One region of the Bradyrhizobium sp. SZCCHNS1022 genome, then DNA from elsewhere that is predicted to be linked to it. Evidence: riboswitches for the same ligand, from Rfam matches in the RefSeq annotation. Region 1 holds a riboswitch; each other region holds the start of a gene.

Region 1 (7,486 bases):
AGGCCAGCGTCTATGGCCTGCCCGTGGCACCACAACGCGGCGCATTGGTGTTCGACGCTCCCACGATCGATCGAATCGACGGTGCGGCTCGCGCGCCGCTTGCGCGCGCCGATCACATCGAACTGCACGGCCGCCTCGCCGAGGGTTCGCCGACCGATCATCCCGTGATCGAAGCCGCGCTGCAGATCGCGAACGGCAGCATTCAAGGGAGTCATCCGTTGCTCTCCGAGCCGTTCAATGCCGACATCCAGACGCGCGTTTCGGGATTGAGCGATTTTCGGCCCAAGCCCTGGCCGGTGCGATTTCGTGAGATCCAGGCTGCCGGCGGCCACATCGACATCGTGCAATCGCGGATTCAGCAGGGCGAACTGCTCGCGGTCGCTTCCGGCACGCTCAGTCTGACAGCCAGCGGCAACATCGATGGCGAGTTGCAGATGACCGTCGCTGGGCTCGACAAGGTGATCCCCGCGCTTGGGATCGACAAGATGCTCGACAACGGCGTGCCGCAGTCGACGCTCGACCGCGTTGCGCCCGGGGTGAAGTCGCAGGATCTCAACAACCTTTTCGGCGCGCTCGATCGCGCGATTCCAGGGCTTGGCAAGGTGGTGAAACAGAACGCCAATGCCGGCGTCGCTGCCGGCATCAATGCACTGGGCAAGGAAGTCGTGCTGGAAGGGCGTAAGGCGCGCAGCTTTCCATTGCGCATCTCCGATGGGGCGGTCGTGCTCGGCCCGTTCAAAGTGGCGCAGATCCCGCCACTGTTCTAGCGCGCGGCCCGTCCGCCGTTACGACGGCTCGATCTGCGGTAGCGGCCGGCCGAAATCGGGCGCTGCCGAATCCTGCCCGATCTCGACGATGCCGCGGCGAATCGCGCGCGTCCGGGTGAAATGCTCGAACAACGCCTGCCCGTCGCCGCGTCGGATCGCGCGTGTCAGCTTGGCGAGATCCTCATTGAAGGTGCCGAGCATTTCCAGGACGGCATCCTTGTTGTTCAAGAACACGTCGCGCCACATCGTCGGATCCGACGCGGCGATGCGGGTGAAGTCGCGGAAGCCGCCCGCGGAAAATTTGATCACCTCGGATTCCGTCACCTGCGCCAGCTCCTCGGCGGTGCCGACGATCGTGTAGGCGATCAGATGCGGCAGATGGCTGGTGATGGCGAGCACGAGATCATGATGGTCCGGTGTCATGATCTCGACCTTGGCGCCGAGCGCAGCCCAGAACGCGCGGAGGCGCGCGACCGCATCGGCATCGGTGCCGACCGGCGGCGTCAGGATGCACCAGCGATTGATGAAGAGTTCCGCAAACCCGGAGTCGGGGCCGGAATTCTCGGTGCCGGCAACCGGATGCGCCGGCACGAAATGCACACCTGCCGGCAAATGCGGAGCCATGTCGCGCACGATGGCGCCCTTGACCGAGCCGACATCGGAGATGATCGCGCCGTCCTTCAGTGAGCCCGCGATCTCCTGCGCCACAGGCCCGCAGGCGCCGACGGGAATGCAGAGGATGACGAGGTCGGCGTCCTTCACCGCCTCCGCATTGCTCTCCACCACGCGGTCGACGATGCCGAGCTCGGCGACACGAGCCCGCGTCTCCTTCGAGCGCGCTGTGGTGACGATCTCACCGGCCAGCCCATGCAGGCGCGCGGCGCGCGCGATCGAGCCGCCGATCAGGCCGAATCCGATCAGCGCGACGCGCTCGAATTTCGCCGCGCTCGTCACTTCGTCCCCATGAATTCGCGCAAACCCTCCAACACCAGGCGATTGGCCTCTTCGGAGCCGATCGTCATCCGCAGCGCATGCGGCAGCTGATAGTTGTTGAGCGCGCGCAGCACCAGGCCGCGCCGGGTCAGGAATTCGTCGGCCTCGGCGGCCGTCTTGCCCTTCTCGGTCGGGAAGTGGATCAGGATGAAGTTCGTCACGCTCGGCGTCACCTTCAGGCCGAGCTTGCCGATCTCCTCGCTGAGCCTGTTGCGCCATTCTTCCGTGTACGTCTTGGACGTCTGCACATGCGCACTGTCCTCGATCGCAGCGACCGCGGCGAGCATGGCCGGCGTGGAGACGTTGAACGGTCCACGGATGCGGTTGACCGCATCGACGATATGGGCCGGGCCGAACATCCAGCCGACGCGTAGCGCGGCGAGCCCGTGAATCTTGGAAAAAGTGTGGGTCATCACGGTGTTCTCGGTCGTGGCGACCAGCTCGATGCCGACCTCATAGTCGTTGCGCGACACGTAGTCGGAATAGGCCGCGTCCAAAACCAGTACGACGTTGGAGGGCAGGCCGGCGCGCAGCCGCTTGACCTCGTCGAACGGGATGTAGGTGCCAGTCGGATTGTTCGGGTTGGCGAGCCAGACCAGCTTGGTGCGCGGCGTGACCGCCTGCAGGATGGCGTTGACATCCGCGGTCAGGTTCTTCTCCGGTGCGATCACGTTCTTGGCGCCGCGGCCCATGGTGGCGATCGGATAAACCAAAAAGCCGTGCGTGGTGGAGATCGCCTCGTCGCCGTGGCCGAGAAAGGTGTGTGCCAGCAGGTTGAGGATCTCGTCGGAGCCGGCGCCGCAGATGATCCGATCGGGATCGAGGCCGTAGGCGCGGCCGATCGCCTGGCGCAGCACCCGCGAGGTGCCTTCCGGGTAGTCCTCCAGATGCGTCGCCGCGTGCGTGAAGGCCGCGATCGCCTTCGGCGAGGGGCCAAACGGGGTCTCATTGGCCGAAAGCTTGAACACCTTGCGGCCCGGCTCCGGCTTCGGGCTCTTGCCGGGGGTGTAGGGCGCAATATCGAGGATGCCGGGATTCGGCACGGGGCGGGACATCATTCAACTCCGGGAAACCGCAGGATCAGGCCAGAGCCATCAACCCTAGCTCGGCACCGTATAGCGCTTTGCATGGCCGCCGACGAGGGCCGTCGAGCGTACCGAGGCGCCCGCCGCGATCAGGGCTGCCCTGATTTTTTCGAGGTTCGAGGGGGTCTCGATGGAGACCAACAGGGCCGCGCTGTCGAAGGCGGTATCCGGCACCGCTACGATGTCCGCCAGCGGCGACAGCGCTCGCGCCACCTGCGCATTCCAGCCCGACACGCGGATGCTCCAGGTCTCGACCTCCAACAGCAGGGCATCGTCGGCCACGCGGGAGATCGCAAACACCGGCAGCGCCGCCGGATGGTCGGCGCGCTCCAGGAAAGGCAGCCGGGCGATGATCTTCGGCGCGCCGGCCGGCTCGAGCGTGATCCACCACGGCGTATGCCCTGACGTCGCCGAGACCAGCGCCAGATCGCCCTTCGATTTCGCTGCCGCCTCGACGGCGGCCTGGGCGCTGAAATGCGCCACATAGGGCACGATGAAGCCGAAATGGAACCGCGCGGAATCCCGCATCGCAGCCTCGCCGACCGAGACGTCGGCGTGCGCGCAGAACGGCGCCTGCACGTAGGTGAAGCTGGAGACGATGATGCGCCAGATGCTCTCGACCGTATCGAGCGGCAGGATGCCGCGATGGCGCTGCACCAGGCGCTTCATCATGTCGGCCTCGCGCGCCGGCCGGAAGGCCGAGCCGACCTCCTGCGTCTTCTTCACCTGGATCAGGCGGTCGATGATGTCGCCGCGCTGCATCAACAACCGATGCATCTGCTCGTCGATCGCGTCGATCTCCTTGCGCAGATCGGCAAGCGAGGGCGGGGCGGGAGGCGTCTCGGGCATTTGCGGCATCTCTTGGCTGGTCCTGCGGTGCAGGCGAGCGTCGTTCTGTCCTACAGATCAGGCGCGTGCAACATCAAGTTTACCCGATCGAGCGCCCGGAAGCGCTACAGTTGCAACATGGCGGCGTGCCGTCGATTCCGGCTTGCCTTGACGTCGGCCGCCCGCCGGACTACGTTGTTGGTCATTCCGTGGTCATTTGAGCCGGCCGGCTTGCAGCCACGTTAAACAATTCGCTAAACAGGCCGGGGACAGTTCTGATCCCGGCCGAACCTAATTTCGGGCCGGGTTTTTTTATGGCCTGATATGTCACGTGGTTCGGGAGCTCCGGCGACCGCCGGGGTCTAGAGACATGACAGGCCTGACGCCCAAATCGAACTCGCCGAAGTCACGACGCGTGATCCCGCCGGAGGAGCGCTCGCACGAGGTCGATCATCCGAACTCGCCGGTTGCAAAGTTCGGCGCCGATCAGCCGCTCCGGCTCGACTGCGGGGTCGATCTCGCGCCGTTCCAGATCGCCTACCAGACCTATGGCGAGCTCAATGCCGACAGATCGAACGCCATCCTGGTCTGCCACGCCCTGACCGGCGATCAGCATGTCGCCAATCGCCATCCGATGACCGGCAAGCCGGGCTGGTGGGAGACGCTGGTCGGCCCGGGCCGTCCACTCGATACCAACCGTTACTTCATCATCTGCTCGAACGTGATCGGCGGCTGCATGGGTTCGACCGGCCCCGCCTCGCTCAATCCGGCGACGGGCAAGGCCTGGGGCCTGGATTTCCCGATCATCACCATTCCGGACATGGTGCGCGCCCAGGCGATGCTGATCGACCATCTCGGCATCGAGACGCTGTTTGCGGTGGTCGGCGGCTCCATGGGCGGCATGCAGGTGCTGCAATGGACTGTGGCCTATCCGACCCGCGTGTTCGCGGCGCTCGCGATCGCCTGCGCTACGCGTCACTCGGCGCAGAATATCGCCTTCCATGAGCTCGGCCGGCAGGCGGTGATGGCCGATCCGGATTGGGATCACGGCCGCTATGCCGACAAGGGCGTTCATCCGCATCGCGGGCTCGCGGTGGCGCGGATGGCCGCGCACATCACTTATTTGTCGGACGCGGCGCTGCATCGCAAGTTCGGTCGCCGCATGCAGGACCGCGACCTGCCGACCTTTTCCTTCGATGCCGATTTCCAGGTCGAGAGCTATCTGCGCTACCAGGGCTCGTCCTTCGTGGAGCGCTTCGATGCCAACGCCTATCTCTATCTGACCCGCGCGATGGACTACTTCGATATCGCCGCCGATCATGATGGCGTGCTGGCCGAAGCTTTCCGCGGCATTCAGACCCGTTTCTGCGTCGTGTCCTTCACCAGCGACTGGCTGTTTCCGACGCCGGAGTCGCGGGCGCTGGTGCATGCGCTCAACGCGTCGAGCGCACGGGTCTCTTTCGCGGAGATCGAAACCGACAAAGGTCATGATGCCTTCCTGCTCGATGTCCCCGAGTTCTTCGACATCGCCCGTGCCTTCCTCGAGTCCGCCGGCAAGGCACGCGGGCTGACCACACCCGGAGTCTGACCATGGCGCTGCAAGAGGTGCTGCCGCTGAACGGCGTTACGGAGCGCGAAGGGCTCGCCTATCGCCCCGACCATCTGCTGATTGCCAAGATGGTCGAGCGCGGCTCCAAGGTGCTCGACATCGGTTGTGGCGACGGCGATCTCCTGCAGTTGCTTGAGAGCCGCGGCATCGACGGTCGCGGCATCGAGCTGTCGCGCGAAGGCGTCAACCACTGCGTGGCGAAGGGGCTTGCGGTGGTGCAGGGCGACGCCGACACCGACCTCGTCGATTATCCCGACGACGCGTTCGACTACGTGATCCTGTCGCAGACCCTGCAGGCGACGCGGCAGCCGAGGACGGTGCTCGAAAATCTCCTGCGCATCGGCCGCCGCGCGATCGTGGCCTTTCCGAATTTCGGCTTCTGGCGGCTGCGCCTGCAGCTTCTGATCGGCGGTCACATGCCGCGTACCGAGAATCTGCCGTTCACCTGGTACGACACGCCGAACATCCATTTCTGCACCATCAAGGACTTCGTGCAGCTCTGCGACGAGATCAACGTCAAGATGGAGCGCGCGGTGGCGCTCGATTCCGACGGCCAGCCGCTGCGGGTCAATATGCCCTGGTGGTTCTGGAACATGTTCGGCGAGCAGGGGATCTTCCTGCTGAGCCGGGCGGGGAAGGGAAGGTAGCCTCCGGCTGCCATTCCGGGGCGAGGCCGTAGGCCCCGAACCCGGAATCTCGAAGTTGTCTGGCGCGCACACCCATTTCGAGATTCCGGGTTCGCGCATTGCATGCGCGCCCCGGAATGACCGGCCTGTTGGCACGATCTGGCTCTTCACATCTCAAACAGCGCGAGGCGTGCGCTCGCATTCTCGCAGCGCGTTACGCCCGAGCTTTGCGAAGCATTCGCCCTCGAAAAGCAAGAGGGCGCAGGAAAGGCCGGGTGTTAGCTCACACCCATGGCCCGCCTGCATCAAAAAAAGCAGGCGGCAGTCACCACAGGTACGAGCCGCACATCCGGCCTTCCCTGCGCGACGGTGTTAACGCTTATACGCGCTCTCCTCGGGGACCGGCATTCTTGCCCCCGTCCGCGTGATGCGAAGCATCATCGCGTCGCGCAACGCTTGCGCGTTGCATGGGCCTCAGCACCGGGAGGCCAGGACCACACGACTTCACGTCCGCGCCGATGTCGTTCGTCCGTGTGAGAGACACACTGCGACACGCCGCGTCCATCGCATCCCGCTTCCGACGTCCGTGACGATCGCGATACGTCCCTCTTGTGGAGGCGGGATGCGCGGAAAGGTGCTCCTAATTTGCCCGACGACACAAGCCTTGATGCCTGCGACATCCTGGCACGACGGGCAATGGCGGCATGACGACCATGCGCAAAATGCCCGCCGGGCAGCAATGTCTCGCCACGCGTCCGGGGCTGTGCGGGATGGGCGAGAGCGAGCAGTTACGGCCGTCGGCGCGCGAAAAAGGTCAGTCACGAACCACTCATGCGGCGGACGGGCAACGCCGCCCGCCATCGGGCAATGGCGGCCATCAGTTTGGTCGTCATGCGAGAGGACAACGCCAAGACCGGCTTTTTCAACCGGAGCGCAGGGAGCTCGATCAGATGCCAGGATAGCGCCGCGATCAGAATCGCAATCAGGGCAGATATGGGAAAGAGCAGCCACCATTCGCGCAGCGGCAGGAACGTCGCAACGAGCGTTTGCTGGATCGGATACGAAAACAGATAGATGCCGTAGGAATAATCTCCGCCCGTCGATGGCAGCCGCTGGGCACCGATCCAAATCATCAGGTAGGTGAGAGCAGGAATGGAGAAGAACGCGTTCTTCGGCCCCAACAGCAGCAAATAGGCAGCTGCGGCCGAGAGCAGCGCGAGTGACGCGTTCAGCTTGATGTGCTCTCGCCAATGAAAGGCGACGACGCCGGTGGCAAAGGAATAGACCAGCAGCGTTGGTCCAAGATAGCCATCGGGCACGAACGCGTCGGTAGCCTGATTCACCACGATCATCGCGACGGTTACGACCAGCCAGAGCAGCGTTGTCAGTTTCCGGCTGTAGGCCGCCCGGCTCACCATCAAGAGCGCCATGAGGGCGTAGCAGAAGAACTCCGGTTTGAGCGTCCATACATTCCCGTTGACGACGCGATCAAGCGGGAGCCCTTCGAACACGCCGGGCAATGTAAATCGAACGCGACCGATGATGTTGCCGAAATAGGAGAAGAAATCCGCATTCGTG
Region 2 (7,486 bases), on a different contig from region 1:
GCTTACGAGACCGGGGAGCAGAAGTCGACACGCCCTCCGCGTGGCGCTCATCCGCCAGGTACGTTCTGGTACTACAACAACTGGGATTTCAATGCGCTTGGCGCAATCTACGCGAAGGCGACGGGCTCAAACGCCTTTGAGAGCTTTGAAAAGGCCATCGCCCACCCGATCGGGATGCAGGATTTCACTGCCCATGATGGGATGTTCGTGGGGGATCGTTCCTCTCTTTACCCCGCCTACGTGTTCAGCATGAGCGCGCGCGATCTTGCGCGCTTTGGCTTGCTATTCCTCAAAAAGGGTGAATGGAACGGAGCGCCTGTCATTCCGTCCCAGTGGGTTATTGACTCGACGAAAGCGTACTCGGAAACAGATAGAAGAGATCGCAAATATGGCTATCTATGGTGGGTTCTGAATGCAGGTGCATGGGGGAGAGATGCAATCCTTGCCTCGGGCTATGGAGGGCAACAGATCGCCATATTGCCGGAGAAGCGCCTGGTGGTCGTTCAGGTGGTTGAATTAGATCAATACCAGAAGGGGATTCATACGGCGGACTTCCTCGACCTTGTCCGGCAAGTCGTGATTTTCGCTCATTGATGCTGAGACGGCCTCAGCGTTTGCTTCGGGTCAAGGGCGGCTGTGGCCGGTCGACTGACGGCGCAGCCGGTGTCCCCCCAGCTTCGGAAATAACCCCTCCGCTCCGGGACTTGCGTTTCGGGCCGATCGCGAAAGTCCAACGCGAGCAAACGAGATCGCCGCTTCGCGGGACACGGCGGTTACGTCGGATTGGCTGCGAATGCTACCAGCTCTTTTGGTGATCTGATGTGGATGATCCGCAGCCGATCAGATTTTGCGTAGATCGCCTCTATGAGCCGGGGCCTCATCTCACGGTGAAGCCCCCACATCATCTTGTAGAGGCGGAACGTGACCGGCAGCATCGGACAACCCGGAGGGCCATCAGGTCGCCCAAAGAACACCGACTTCACCTGGCGCTTGGTCGCCCACCAGAGATGAATCCAAAACGGATGGTCAACCAAAACAACAGTATCGCATGCGGCAATCCGGTCGAGGACAGAGAACCAAGGCCCGTATCCATCAAGCAACCAGCGCTCCTGCGACAGCAGGGCATCGTGGCTCTCGCGTAGTTCTTCGTCAGGAACCCGCACCCAGTTCGGACGCCACAAAATATTATCGATGGCGAAGTAAGGCAACGAGTGCGCACGACACAATGCCTTGCACATCGTGGATTTGCCGCCACCGGCGTTGCCGATCACCATTACGCGCGTCATCGTGTGTTGTTAACATAGCGATTGGCCGCATGGAAGCGCCTTTGGGTCAAGGGCCGCCGTGGCCGGCAGACGGATGGCGCAGCCGGTGTACCCCAACTTCGGAATAACACCCGCGGTTCCGGGACTTACGTTTCGGGCCAATTGCTGCCATTGGCGCTGCGTGCGGGCCGGCCTTCTGCCCCGGTCGCAGAGCCGGACACTATTTGTGAATTGTGGTCCCAAAAGACATTCTGAATTCTTCCCGCAATCTTGGAGGGGGGGGGACACATGAGACGCGCAGCCTTGATCACCATCGCGGAGTTTGCCGCTGCGGTCGACAGGCCACATCCGGTACGGGTAGCCATCGACGGCCGAACTGCATCGGGTAAGACAACTGTCGCCAATGAAATGGCTCATGAACTCGACCGTATCGGCCGAGCGACCATTCGCACCTCTATCGATGGCTTTCATCGACCGAAGCGCGAACGTTACGCGCGTGGTCGCCATTCGGCCGAAGGTTATTATTTTGACGCCCGGGACCTCGATGCCGTCCGGCGGTTACTCCTCGAGCCGCTGGGTCCCGGAGGAAGCCTAATCTATAGCACCGCTTCCTTCGACCTCGATAAGGACGAGCCTATCGTTGCGCCCACCCACAGGGCGAATCAACGCGACATCTTGATCGTCGATGGGACATTCTTGCAGCGATCAGAGCTGCGAGATGCTTGGGAAGTCGTCATATTTGTTGACGTCGATGTAAAAACAGCTGGCGAAAGGGGGACGTTGCGCGACGCCAACCAACTCGGTGGCCGTGAAGCGGCGGAGGCTCTGTACCGGGATCGGTACGCGCCGGCATTCGAGATTTATGAGCGGCTAAGTCAACCCATCCAAAATGCCAACATTGTGCTGGACAATAGAGAATTCGAGACTGCGGCGGTGCGCATCAACCGCCCCGTCTGACCTCAAGTACGATCGGCCGCGCGCTGGGCCGTAGTGTGCCAGAAGCTGACGTCTGTCTGACCACCATGAACGACTCACTTGCGTCGCCAGGATTCGACTAAGGCAGCGAGCTTGGCGTCCGACGTCTCGTCGCCCTGAGCTAAATCTGCTTCGTAGCCAAACCAATAATCGCCGACCAGCGTGCGGTGGGTGCAGAACCTTCCGTTGTCCAGTCGGCATGCCACGAGCCGTGTCGGCTCTCCCATCGCATTCAGGCGCACGAAATAATGCTGGATCCGCGTAGGCGCGCCGGGCTGCAGCTGATAGCTCAGATCAAACGATCGATACCCGTCGTGATCGGGACCGGGAGTCATCTCCGACCGGTATTTGCGCCATGAACCCAGGGTCGGATCGGCAACGTCCTTATCACCTGGAAGAATCCGGACCTGTTGAATCCAGCTACAATCGATGTCGGTGTGCCCGCCGAGATTGGACAGGCAGAGATCGACGGTGAAGCCGATCTCGCCGGGAGGGTCGCGAGGAGGACGGCCGGGGCCGGCATCCGCATATTTCCAGGGTACCAGGAACACCTCCGGGCCGATATGCCGCTCGTAATAATCAGGTCCCGGTTCGACGCGGGCACGGGCAATCTGGTTGCCGGCAATGGTCGCGGTCCAGATCAGAATGACCAGCAAGGACGCGGTGGCGCGAAACCCCAAGGCGAACGCGACCGAGGACAGCACCGCGGCAAGGCCGGCAGCGGCCATGATTAGTTTGGATGCGTTGAGATCATACGCATCCAGCGTCGCATGCGGATGCGCAGGGAAGTAGAACTTGTCGAAGCCCGCCGCCGCGCCGACAACAAAGCAGACCGGGATCGCCACCACAAGCAGGACCCAGGCGGCGACAACAGACGTTTTGGCGTGCCTCCGGAGTAGTTTCACGATTCACCAAATAACCAAGGATTCCTGACTGGCATCTTAGCAAGAATATGATGCACTGCTATTTCTTGTCGAGCACTCATGCGCGACACACTTTCGCTTCAAGCCAAAGGCCGCCGTGGCCGGCAGACGGATGGCGCAGCCGGTGTACCCCCAGCTACGGAAATAACCCCTCCGTTCCGGGACTTACGTTTCGGGCCAGGAGCGGCCACGCGTTATTCCTCAAACTGGGGGCGCGCTTGCCAAGCTCGATAGTGCCCGCTATCGTCAACTCCAACATCAAGAGTTGGGCCGACGCCCAGCGCCAACCTGCTCCCCGAGCAAGGTGGCTTTCTTCCTTCGGAAGAAGATGTGGCCGGTCCGGCAACTAAACGGGACAAGCCACCACGGCGTCATGCGCTCCTCTCTTCGAAGAAGGGGACGAGAATGACTGTCGATAGAGTCGAAATTGAGCTGGCCGATGCAAGGTCCCCGGACCTGATCAACCTCGTCACCGCGCTGGACGATTTCTTGAACAAGGTCTGCGGGGTGGACAGGAATCACGGCTCTCCAATCGATCGGCTGGCGCACGGCGACACGCAAATGTTTATCGCGCGGATTGCCGGACAAGCCGTCGGCTGTGCAGGGCTGCAGATGTTCGCGGATGGTACCGGGGAGGTGAAGCGCATGTATGTCGTCCCCGAGGTTCGGACAACTGGAATAGGCAGCAGCCTCCTGACGCGCGTTGTGGAAGCGGCCTTGACCGCCAAGCTGTCGGTTCTGCGGCTGGAAACCACGGAATTTCTTCCCGATGCGCAGAGGCTCTATCGGGCGAAGGGTTTCGTTCCGTGCCCGGCGTATGGCCCATACGTTTCCAACCCGATCAATTTGTACTTCGAGAAATGGCTGACGAAATGATTGTCGAGGGCGATGCGCCGACAAGGAATAACGAGGCGTAGGTCGGGTTGGAGCCGGAGGCGTAACCCGCCATCTTGACGTTTCAAAACGGCGGATCATGATCCCGCCCGAGCTGAAATCCTGCCGGGCTCCAGAGCCTCGCGGCGCCGCTAGCGCTCCGCAAACTTCCGCTTTCAGCCCTTAACGGACGCCAGGCCGACGGTCCGCAGGCTAGCCGATTTCCCGACGCAGCCGGTCGTGCACGTTTTCTAGATGCTCGTAGAAGGGCGCCATTTTAGCCTCGCCGTGGCCGGCATTCACCGCCGCCCAAGCGGGCAGCTTTCGGCTCAACACCTTCTCCCAGATGTCTACGAACTCGATGAATGAGCTATAAAACTCTCGTGTTTCCGGTTCGGCCAGCCACATCTTGTCGCGGAACAGATCAGCCATTTGCTGATAGCGCGGCATCAGCACGTGCCGCATCGTTTGATTTTCGTCATCGACGCTTATGTCGTGAATTTCGGCGAGCGCGCGGGCGTCGAGATAGGTAGGCGGGGCGCCGAGCGCTCGTTGGAGGCTGACTCTCAGCTCGCTTCGGGCATGGATCTCTTTGTGCGAAGCCAGCAGCGGTCCGTAGAATTGCTCGAGCTGCAGCTTCAGGAATGCAACCCTTTGAGCGCGGCGCTCACGGATGCTGATCATCAGCTGGGTCACAATGGCGCCAAGGAATGCTCCAACGCCCAGCGCCGCGAGCAGTTGCGGAAACTCCATCGTGGCACCCCGTTGCTGGCTCGCTTCAGTTTCGATGCCAATATATAGGTGACGAAAATGAAGTCCATCGACCTCGTCGACACGCGGGACCTCGGATTGCGCTTGGTAAAGGAGAGCGGATGAAGATCCCCGATTTCAAGCCAGATCTACGATCGGCGCGAGCACGATTTCGATGGGCATGTCGGTGAGGATTTTCTTTGACTACCGGTGCCCCTGAATTTTGCAGATTATGCCGGCGTATTGTCTCACCGGGCCTTGTGGCGTCCCCGATGTACCGGTCCACTTTTTCTCGTCGAGCGTGCACAGAATCTTCCAGTTCGAGTATTCGATCTCTCTGTTGGGATCGAGCCTGATCGTGGATAGCCTTGGGAAGGTCAGTGTCTGATTTCCGGCGTCGATTTTAGGCTCGTCAACGTCGGCGATCTCGAACCCGTCTTGGTATAGTTTAGACGGGTTCAATCTTGCAGGCCGGCTGCCAGCTATTGCAGTTTCCTTGGCAGATCGCTCGATATCCCACGCCCTAAAATTTGCGTAGCAAAATGCGAAGGCAGCAATCCATAGAAACAGCGGGCGGCGGCGAGCTGCCGGCAATAACTCATTGAACTTCTTTGTCGTTGAGGTCGGCAGGTAACGCTCTAACGCTCGCTCGATCCAAAATGCCACCGCGATCCAAAACTGCCAATAGCTCACGATCGCGGTGGCATAGTCAACTAATCTGGACATTACGACTCCGTCGGTGGCGCGGAGCATACTTGAACCGATCCCGCCCTTGGAGTCCGATAATCGCCCTTAACGGGCATTCCCGGACTCTGATGAGAGGTGCGTTGTCGGACAACTCGGTGGACGGCGCAATACAGTCCATCTGCGCCGCCTGCTGGTCTCCGGCCTGCTTGCGCTGTCCGTACAGCCCGCGCCGAAAAACTCATTTCGCGAGCCGCTTCAAGCGCATCCCGCTATCCAGCCCGCTTCGGAGAAATATTCCTCTTTCGTTTTATCAGAAATCGTGATTGACTGTCGCCGTCCCGTCTCGATACGAGGGGCGTTTCGCGATCGTCACGGACGTTGCGGCGGGATGCGGTGGGCGTGTCGATGTTGCAGCGTGGTTGATCCGCGCCGACGAACGACGTTGATGCGCACGGTCAAGTCGCGTGGTCCTGGCATCCCGACGCTGATGCCGCGCTGATGCGTAAGCATCATGCGCAAACGGTGGCCAAAAAGCCCGGCGCACCGGGGAGAACGCGAAGCAGCCGTTAAAACCATTGCGCGGGGAATGCCGGGATGTCTCGGCTGAACCTGTGGTACCTGCCGCCTGCATTTTTTGCTGCAGGCGGGCCATGGGTGCGGCCAGCGCCCGGCATTCCCCGTGCCCTCTGCTTGAAGAGGGCAGGTTTTGCAGCATAGCTCGGACGCGACAGCGCCGCGAGAAGGTGAACTCATGACTCACCACCGTCATTGCGAGGAGCGCGAGCGACGACTTGTCCGCCATGGCCGGACCTGTCCACTGATGCTCGCTCTCGAGGTCGGGGTAACATCACAAAGACTGCCGATCAGGCGCCCCCACCCCAGCCCTCCCCCGCAAGCGGGAGAGGGAGCGCACCGCATTCTCGGCGGCAGCTTGATAACTCTGGGCACCGGACAGAATTGCCCCCGGCAACATCGCGATCATCGACCGAACACCATCGCAGGCCTATAGTGCTCGACGACGAGGCTCGGTTTTGCGGCAGCGATGTCCGCAAGCTCACGACATCAGGCTCTGCGCGGCGTGACGTTCCCCGCCCCCGGCCTGCAGCCGACAACAGCAGCGGTGACGAACATGTCTGCACCGGTCAATCCATTCATCGCGACGGAGGCGCGGCTCGGCGCGCAGAACTACAAGCCGCTCGGCGTCGTGCTCTCGCGCGGCGAAGGGGTGTTCGTATGGGACACCGACGGCAACCGCTATCTCGATTGCCTGTCGGCCTATTCGGCCGTCAACCAGGGGCACTGCCATCCGAAGATCCTGGCCGCCATGATCGAACAGGCGGGACGGCTGACCTTGACGTCGCGCGCCTTTCACAACGACCAGCTCGCGCCGTTCTATGAGGAGATCGTAGCGCTGACCGGCGCTCACAAGGTGCTGCCGATGAACAGCGGCGCCGAGGCGGTGGAGAGCGCGATCAAGGCGGTGCGCAAATGGGGCTACGAGGTCAAGGGCGTGCCGGATGGGTTGGCCGAGATCATCGTCTGTGCCGACAATTTCCACGGCCGCACGCTGGGCATCATCGGCTTTTCCACCGATCCTGTGGCGCGCGATCATTTCGGGCCGTTCGCGCCCGGCTTCAGGATCATCCCGTTCGGCGACGCCCGGGCGCTGGAAGCTGCGATCGGGCCACACACCGTGGCCTTCCTGGCCGAGCCGATCCAGGGCGAGGCCGGCGTGATCATTCCGCCATCGGGCTATTTCGCCGAGGTGCGACAACTCTGCACCGTCAACAATGTGATGCTGATCCTCGACGAGATCCAGACCGGGCTCGGCCGCACCGGCCGGCTGCTGGCGGAACAGCATGACGGCATCGAGGCCGACGTCACCCTGCTCGGCAAGGCCCTGTCCGGCGGCTTCTATCCCGTGTCGGCGGTGCTCTCCAACCACGCCGTGCTCGGCACCTTGAAGCCCGGCCAGCACGGCTCGACCTTCGGCGGCAATCCGCTGGCCTGCGC
Region 3 (7,486 bases), on a different contig from region 1:
CCGCCCAATCTTCTGACTTGGTTCACGATCCGGAACTACGGCTTTTCCGACGCCACCGAGATCTTCATCTTCATCTCCGGATATACCGCCGCTTTCGTCTACGGGCGGGCGATGCAGGAGTCCGGCGTCGTGGTCGCGACTGCACGCATCCTGCGCCGCGTCTGGCAGATCTACGTCGCGCATGTCTTCCTGTTCACGATCTTTCTGGCCGAAATCTCCTACGTCGCGACCAGCTTCGAGAACCCGCTCTACACCGAAGAGATGGGGATCATGGATTTCTTGAAGCAGCCCGATGTGACGATCGTGCAGGCGCTGATCTTGCGCTTTCGTCCCGTCAACATGGACGTGCTGCCGCTCTATATCGTGCTGATGCTGTTCCTGCCGCTGATCCTGTCGCTGATGCGCTGGAAGCCGGACCTGACGCTAGGTCTATCGGCCGTGCTCTATGCCGTGACCTGGGAATTCGACCTGTATCTGTCGGCCTATCCGAACGGCTTCTGGGCGTTCAACCCGTTGGCTTGGCAGTTGCTGTTCGTGTTCGGGGCCTGGTGCGCGCTCGGCGGCGCCAGACGCATGACCCGCATTCTGAATTCGCCCATTACACTTTGGATCTGCGCTGCCTATCTATTGGCGGCGTTCTTCGTGACGCTCACTTGGTACATCCCGCAGTTCGGCCATCTATTGCCGCGCCGGCTCGAGCAGTGGATGTATCCGATCGACAAGACAGACCTCGACGTGCTGCGCTTTGCGCATTTCCTGGCGCTCGCCGCACTCACCGTGCACTACTTGCCGAGGGACTGGCCTGGCCTGAAGTCGCGGTGGTTGAAGCCTCTGATCGTGTGCGGCCAGCATTCGCTGGAGATCTTCTGCCTCGGCGTGTTCCTTGCATTCGCAGGGCACTTCATTCTTGCCGAAGTGTCCGGGGGCCCGCTCATGCACGCGCTGATTAGTCTCAGCGGGATCCTCATCATGTGGGGGGTTGCCTCGCTGATTTCATGGTACAAAAACGTTGCGGACAAGAGCGCACCGCGAAAGGCTGCGCTTGCGAATGCCGATATGGCGGGAGGGGGCTGATGCAGTCCGTCTCGTGGTTAAGGCGACCAATGGACGGGCTCGCGAGGCTCGTGCTCCTGACGCTGGCGATGATGCTGGCGACGGCGGCGCGCGCCGAGGAAAACGCCGCCCCGAACTGCGAGGTACCGCCCTATCTGCTCGCCACCGAAAGCCGGCTGACGAAGGTTGCCGATGCGGTGAAGAACGGCCAGCCGCTCGATATCCTGGTGCTCGGCAGCCGCTCCTCGGCGATCGTGAGCACATCGGACAACAACGCCTATCCCTTTCGGCTGCAGGCTGCCCTGAAGGAAAAACTTCCTTTGGTCACCGTTAATCTTGCCGTCGAATTGCAGCCGAAGAGGACGGCCGAGGAGATGGCCGGCAGCTTCGTTAAGGTGCTGGAAGGAAAAAAGCCTAATCTGGTGATCTGGCAGACGGGGACGGTCGATGCCATGCGAGCCATCGATCCGGATGACTTTCGCGCGGCGGTCAACAAGGGCGTGACGGAGCTGCAGAACGCGGGGGCGGACGTGGTCTTGATGAATTTGCAATATAGTCCGCGCACCGAAACCATGATTTCCGTGCCGCCTTACATCGACAACATGCGCGTCGTCGCGCAGGAGCGCGACGTGCCGCTGTTCGATCGGTTCGCGATCATGCGGCAGTGGAACGAGCAGGGCAATTTCGACCTGTTCAATCCGACGCACGGGATCGAGCTTGCCAAACAGGTTCACGATTGCATCGGCCGGGCGCTCTCGAAATTCATCATCGATGCGGCCCAACTGGGACCGGCGCAGCAGAATTAGGATCTCTGGGGTTTATGACGTTAATGAGTTGTCAACGCGTAGTTCGAGGGTTGACCTCGTCGACTCTCATGGCGATGGCTCTCGCCATTTCGACACCATCGCTCCATGCGCAGACTGTGAACCAGGCTGCGGCCCAGACCGCGCCAGCGCCGTCTGGTGAGGCGCAAGTGTCGCCGACGCAGGAGCTGAAGCCGACCATCGGGCACCTCGCAACGGGCGCGGCTCAGAAGCCGTCTCCGGCGCAGGTTGCGGTCATGCATCAGGGGCCGGCCGTCCAAGCTCCGAACCCGCAGCCGGCGACCTCGCCTGGCACGTCCGGCTTGGTCCCTCAGTCATCCTCAGCTGCCAATCCGGCCGCGCCGAAGAGCTTCACCGAAAGGGCCATCGACAGGGTCAAGCAGGTTGCCAAATCCGCCAGCGATATCCTGAACCGCGTGCCCTGCCTGCCGCCGAAGGGCGGGCCGAAGTCGTTTGGCTCGCTGCCCCATGTGGCAAACAAGCTCGCCTCCGGCCTGCCGGTCGTCATCGTCGCCTTCGGCTCCTCGTCCACGCAGGGTTACGGATCGAGCGGGCCGGAATACACCTATCCGAACCGCTTGGCCGCGCAGTTGCGCCGGCAATACCCGATGGCAGACATCAGCGTCATCAATGCCGGCATCGGTGGCGAGGATGCCCCTGAGATGATGAAGCGGCTGCAGGACTCGGTTATCGACCGGCATCCGGATCTCGTGATCTGGCAGGTCGGCACCAACGCGGTGCTGCGCGATCTCGATCCCGCCGATACGGCCAAGCTCGTCGACGACGGTGTGGCGAAGATCCAGGCCGCGAGCGCCGACATCGTGCTGGTCGACCTGCAATATTCGCCGCGCGTGATCGAACGTCCCGAGCGGGCCAACAAGATGATCAAGCTGCTCAGCCATGTCGCCGAGCTGCATCACGTCGGCATCTTTCCCCGTTTCGAGGTGATGCGCGATTGGCACGAGCAGCAATCGATCCCGATCAACGATTTCGTCATCGCCGACGGCCTGCATATGAACGATTGGGGCTATGCCTGTTTCGCGCAGTTGCTCGGCGACGACATCATCAAGTCGGTCGGACAGGTCAAGCTCGGCGTTAACCTGCCGGCGGACGTCCTGACCTATCGGCCGATGTGACGCCGTCAGGCGTCATCCCGGGGCGCACGTCCGCGCGCGGGCCCGGGATCTCGATCGACAGGGCAAGCAGCGAATAGGGGTTTCTTACTACTCCCTACTCGCCCTTCGCGATCACGCTTTCGCCAGCGCCGCATCCAGATCGGCGATCAGGTCGTCGACATGTTCGAGCCCGGTGGAGAAGCGGATGAAGCCTTCGCTGATGCCGAGCTCGGCGCGGGCCTCCGGCGTCAGCCGCTGATGGGTGGTGGTGGCGGGATGGGTGACCAGCGTCTTGGCATCGCCGAGATTGTTGGAGATCTTGGCGAGCTTGAGCGCGTTGAGCACGCGGAAGGCCGCGGCCTTGCCGCCCTTGACCTCGAAGCCCACCAGCGTGGAGCCGGCGCGCATCTGCTTCTTCACGGTGGCGGCCTGCGGATGATCGTCGCGGCCGGGATAGACCAGCCGCGAGATCTTCGGGTGGCTCGCAAGGACATCGGCGATCTTCGCCGCAGTCTCGGTCTGGGCGCGGACGCGCACCGCGAGCGTCTCCAGGCCCTTCAGCAGCACCCAGGCGTTGAACGGCGATATCGACGGGCCGGTCTGGCGCATGAAATTGTGGATGTGCTCGGCGATGAAGGCCTCCGACGACAGGATGACGCCGCCGAGACAGCGGCCCTGGCCGTCGATGTGCTTGGTTGCGGAATAGACCACGACGTCGGCGCCGAGCGCCAGCGGGCTCTGCCAGATCGGCGTGGCGAATACGTTGTCGACGATCAGCCGCGCGCCATGAGCATGCGCGATCTCGGCGATTGCACCGATGTCGAGCACGTCGAGCGTCGGGTTGGTCGGGCTTTCCAGGAAGAAGCTCTTGGTATTCGGCCTGACCGCGCGCTGCCACTGGTCGAGATCGAGGCCGTCGACCAGGGTGGATTCGATGCCGTAGCGCGGCAGCAGGTCCTCGACCACGTAACGGCAGGAGCCGAACATCGCCTTCGAGGCGACGACATGGTCGCCGGCGCGCAACGGCGCCAGGATCGCGGTGGTCACCGCCGCCATGCCCGTGGCCGCGGAGCGGGCGGTCTCGGCGCCCTCGAGTTCGGCCATGCGGCGCTCGAACATTGCCGTGGTCGGGTTGGAGAAGCGCGAATAGATGAAGCCGGGATCCTCGCCCTTGAACCGGGCCTCGCATTCCTCCGCGCTGGCGTAAACGAAGCCCTGGGTGAGGAACAGCGCCTCGGCAGTCTCGCCGAATTCCGACCGCAGCGTGCCGGAATGCACCAGTCGGGTCTCGGGGCGGTATTGGGTCAACGAGGGGGTGGCGGCAGATTTGGACATATGACCTCCATCATGACCATCAGGAAAATGGTCACAAAAAACCGGCCTGGGAGAGCTCTCCTCACGGCCGGGATCACATGGGTCCCCGGCCTGTTTAGCGACTTGTTTAACGTGGCTGCAAGCCGGCCGGCTCAAATCACCACGGGATAAGTCGTGCTCTTAGTCGCCTCCAGCCTTTTCGTCAAGCCGGCCATCGGATAACGCGTAAGAACCCCTATGTTTTAGGGGCAGGGCTGATATTCCAGCCAGTCACGAGGGACCAGGTTTTGCCGCTTTCGCTCGCCGCCGATGCCAATGGCATCCTGCCCGATCGCTTGATCGCGCAGATGGCGGACGCCGGCCTGATCATCCCCGAATATGATTTCGTCGAGAGCCAGATCCAGCCGGCCAGCCTCGATTTGAGGTTGGGCGACATCGCTTACCGCGTCCGCGCGAGCTTCCTGCCCGGGCCCGGCGCGACCGTGGCAGAACGGATCGACGAACTGAAGCTGCACGAATTCTCGCTTGCCGATGGCGCGGTGCTCGAGACCAATTGCGTCTACATCGTGCCGCTGTTGGAAAGCCTCGCGCTGCCCAAGGACATCGTCGCCGCGGCCAATCCGAAGAGTTCTACCGGCCGTCTCGATGTGTTCACGCGCGTGATCGCCGACGGCACCCGCCGCTTCGACATGATCGGCGCCGGCTATCACGGACCGCTTTATGCGGAGATCAGTCCGAAGACATTTCCGGTTCTGTTGCGCGAAGGTTCGCGGCTGTCGCAGGTCCGCTTCCGCTATCGTGACGCGGTGCTGTCAGCCGATGAGCTGAATGCGCTGCATCAGGCCGAGCGGCTGGTCGATCGCGATGATGCCGATCTGGCCGGCGGCGTGGCGCTGTCGGTCGATCTGTCCGGCGAGAACGCGGGCGGTTTTGTCGGCTATCGTGCCAAGCGCCACACGGGCGTCGTCGATGTCGATCGCCGCGGCGGTTATGCGGTGGAGGAATTCTGGGAGCCGATCAAGGCGCGCCCCGACGGCAGCCTCATTCTCGATCCCGGCGAATTCTACATTCTCGCTTCGAAAGAAGCTGTCCAGGTCCCGCCGGACTATGCCGCGGAGATGGTGCCGTTCGATCCGCTGGTCGGCGAATTCCGTGTCCACTATGCCGGTTTCTTCGATCCGGGCTTCGGCTATGCCGGTGCTGGCGGGCAGGGCTCCCGCGCGGTGCTGGAAGTGCGTTCGCGCGAGGTGCCGTTCATCCTCGAGCATGGCCAGATCGTCGGGCGCCTGGTTTATGAAAGGATGCTGGCGCGGCCCGATGCGCTGTATGGCCAGCGCATCGGCTCCAACTACCAGGCACAGGGCCTGAAGCTGTCGAAGCATTTCCGGCCGTAGGCGACGTCGGGCGCGCGCTCACGTTCGGCTGCGGCGGATGGCCCTGAACTCGGTGACGAGACGCCAGTTCGTTCCCCCGTCAGTGGAGCTGTCGCCACGCCAGAGAAACGAATGATCCGTGATGTCGCGAAAGCTCCAGCGGATCATCCGGCCGTTCTCGTCGGTGCCGAGCTGCACGATATCGTCGCCTTCGGCACGGCCGATCATCTGCAGAAAGATCTGGCCGACCGGCTCGGACCATTGGATGCGCCAGGCGTCAAGCCTGGTGTCGTAGATCCGCAGCGTCGTGCCGTAAGGGCCCGGCCCATCGCCGCGGTCCCGCTGCCCGCGCTGTGGCACGATCCAGACATCCTGAACGGCACGGCCTTCGAGCACCCAGCCGAAATGCCACTCGCCATTGCGCCGCCGCATCGGTGCATTCTCGGGGAAATGCACGACGTCGAGATCCCATGAGCCGATGAAGCGGCCATAAAGGCCCATTTTGTCGGCACGATCGGCAGACGGACCGTCAGCGCCGAGCGCGTCGAGAAATGCCGATGTGGTCATGAGCTGCCTCCCAGCGCCTTCTGCATGGCTGCCGCACCGAGCTCCATCTGCCCGTCGATATAGGGGGCGATCTCATGCGGCAGCACGTCGGTGATCCAGATCATCCGGCAGCGGGTTTCGCCATCGAGGACGATCTGGACCGAGGCGCTGTGTTGGGTGATGCGCTCGTGGGCCACGGAGTAGACGAGGCGTCGTCGCGCGTCGTCGCAGTCGACCAGCCTCTCGCGTGCCACGCTCCCATTGGCGAATGTCAGGATACGCACATCATCGTCGAGTTTGGCGTCGAGCACGAAACCTGGAGCAAGCCGTATATGCACCGCCGCGAAATCGCGCACCGCGTCCCATGCCGCAGCAGCCGGCGCGTCAATCGGAATATCCTTGTGAATGGATGCCATAATGCGTCCTCCCGCTCAAACGCAGACCGCTTCGATGTTGTTGCCGTCGAGATCGATCAGGAAGGCGGCGTAATAGGTCGGGCTGTAATCGGGACGCGGTCCGGCCGTGCCATTGTCGGCTCCGCCGGCCTTGAGCCCTTCGCTGTGGAATTTACTCACCGCTGCATGATCAGGCGCGCGGAAGGCGACATGTGCGCCGCCATGCCGTTCGGCTCTGGTGAGGTGCAACCACAGCGCCGGAGCGTCTTTCGGGCCGAAGCCCGCCGAAGTCTCATCCTTTGAGCACAGCACATGGCCAAGCGGCGCCAACACGGACGTGTAGAACCGCACGCTTGCCTCAAGGTCGTTCACCCGCAAACCGACATGATCGTACATCAATGATCTCCATGTTGCGCGCAACGGTCGCGCGCCATGGCGATCACCTAGTCAATGGCGGCTCAGGCGTTCTTGGAAAATCTTGCGCATGCCCCTTGATGCTTGGCGGAACTTCAATGGCGAAACGCCGGCTGCGCGGGTGAATGTGCGGGTGAAGTTAGAGAGATCGGCAAAGCCGACATCGTAGGCGATGTCGGTCACGGGCGCCTCGTCCTCGCTGAGCCTCTGCGCGGCATGGCGCAGCCGAGAGCGCAACAGGTATTGATGCGGGGTGACGCCGAGTGCGGCCGCAAACAGCCTGAGGAAATGGAATGGGCTGACCCCAGCCTGGTACGCGGCGCTTTCGAGGTCGACGGCACGATGCGAATTGGCATCGATCCACAGCGCGGTCTCAACCGCACGGCGGCGGTCACGCGCGGTCGCCGCCGCTGGTTTCGCCGGCTTGCCGGAGATGCTTGCAACGAACCGGC

Evidence for each region. Region 1 has a riboswitch for S-adenosylmethionine ahead of QX071_RS31850 (homoserine O-acetyltransferase). Riboswitches for the same ligand answer to the same signal wherever they lie in the genome.
Region 2: it holds a riboswitch for S-adenosylmethionine, as region 1 does, so the genes downstream of both, QX071_RS23585 (GNAT family N-acetyltransferase) here and QX071_RS31850 (homoserine O-acetyltransferase) in region 1, are expected to answer to the same signal.
Region 3: it holds a riboswitch for S-adenosylmethionine, as region 1 does, so the genes downstream of both, QX071_RS00665 (O-succinylhomoserine sulfhydrylase) here and QX071_RS31850 (homoserine O-acetyltransferase) in region 1, are expected to answer to the same signal.

Annotation. Positions count from the first base shown of each region.
Region 1 is NZ_JAUETT010000007.1:333,695-341,180, forward strand. Features, by position in the region: gene QX071_RS31830 (DUF2125 domain-containing protein) at 1-767, shown strand, start outside; gene QX071_RS31835 (prephenate/arogenate dehydrogenase family protein) at 786-1,721, opposite strand; gene hisC (histidinol-phosphate transaminase) at 1,718-2,815, opposite strand; gene QX071_RS31845 (chorismate mutase) at 2,861-3,694, opposite strand; SAM riboswitch at 3,873-3,952, shown strand; gene QX071_RS31850 (homoserine O-acetyltransferase) at 4,044-5,261, shown strand; gene metW (methionine biosynthesis protein MetW) at 5,264-5,929, shown strand; partial or broken gene QX071_RS31860 (acyltransferase family protein) at 6,877-7,486, opposite strand, start outside.
Region 2 is NZ_JAUETT010000004.1:146,037-153,522, reverse strand. Features, by position in the region: gene QX071_RS23605 (serine hydrolase) at 1-594, shown strand, start outside; gene QX071_RS23600 (flagellar protein FlaR) at 774-1,274, opposite strand; gene QX071_RS23595 (uridylate kinase) at 1,569-2,222, shown strand; gene QX071_RS23590 (hypothetical protein) at 2,297-3,085, opposite strand; SAM-I-IV-variant riboswitch at 3,414-3,523, shown strand; gene QX071_RS23585 (GNAT family N-acetyltransferase) at 3,569-4,039, shown strand; gene QX071_RS23580 (hypothetical protein) at 4,250-4,789, opposite strand; gene QX071_RS23575 (hypothetical protein) at 4,991-5,512, opposite strand; gene rocD (ornithine--oxo-acid transaminase) at 6,603-7,486, shown strand, end outside.
Region 3 is NZ_JAUETT010000001.1:142,549-150,034, reverse strand. Features, by position in the region: gene QX071_RS00680 (OpgC domain-containing protein) at 1-1,074, shown strand, start outside; gene QX071_RS00675 (SGNH/GDSL hydrolase family protein) at 1,074-1,859, shown strand; gene QX071_RS00670 (GDSL-type esterase/lipase family protein) at 1,934-3,013, shown strand; gene QX071_RS00665 (O-succinylhomoserine sulfhydrylase) at 3,125-4,327, opposite strand; SAM riboswitch at 4,401-4,480, opposite strand; gene QX071_RS00660 (2'-deoxycytidine 5'-triphosphate deaminase) at 4,594-5,700, shown strand; gene QX071_RS00655 (hypothetical protein) at 5,719-6,246, opposite strand; gene QX071_RS00650 (SRPBCC family protein) at 6,243-6,641, opposite strand; gene QX071_RS00645 (VOC family protein) at 6,657-7,016, opposite strand; gene QX071_RS00640 (helix-turn-helix transcriptional regulator) at 7,068-7,486, opposite strand, start outside.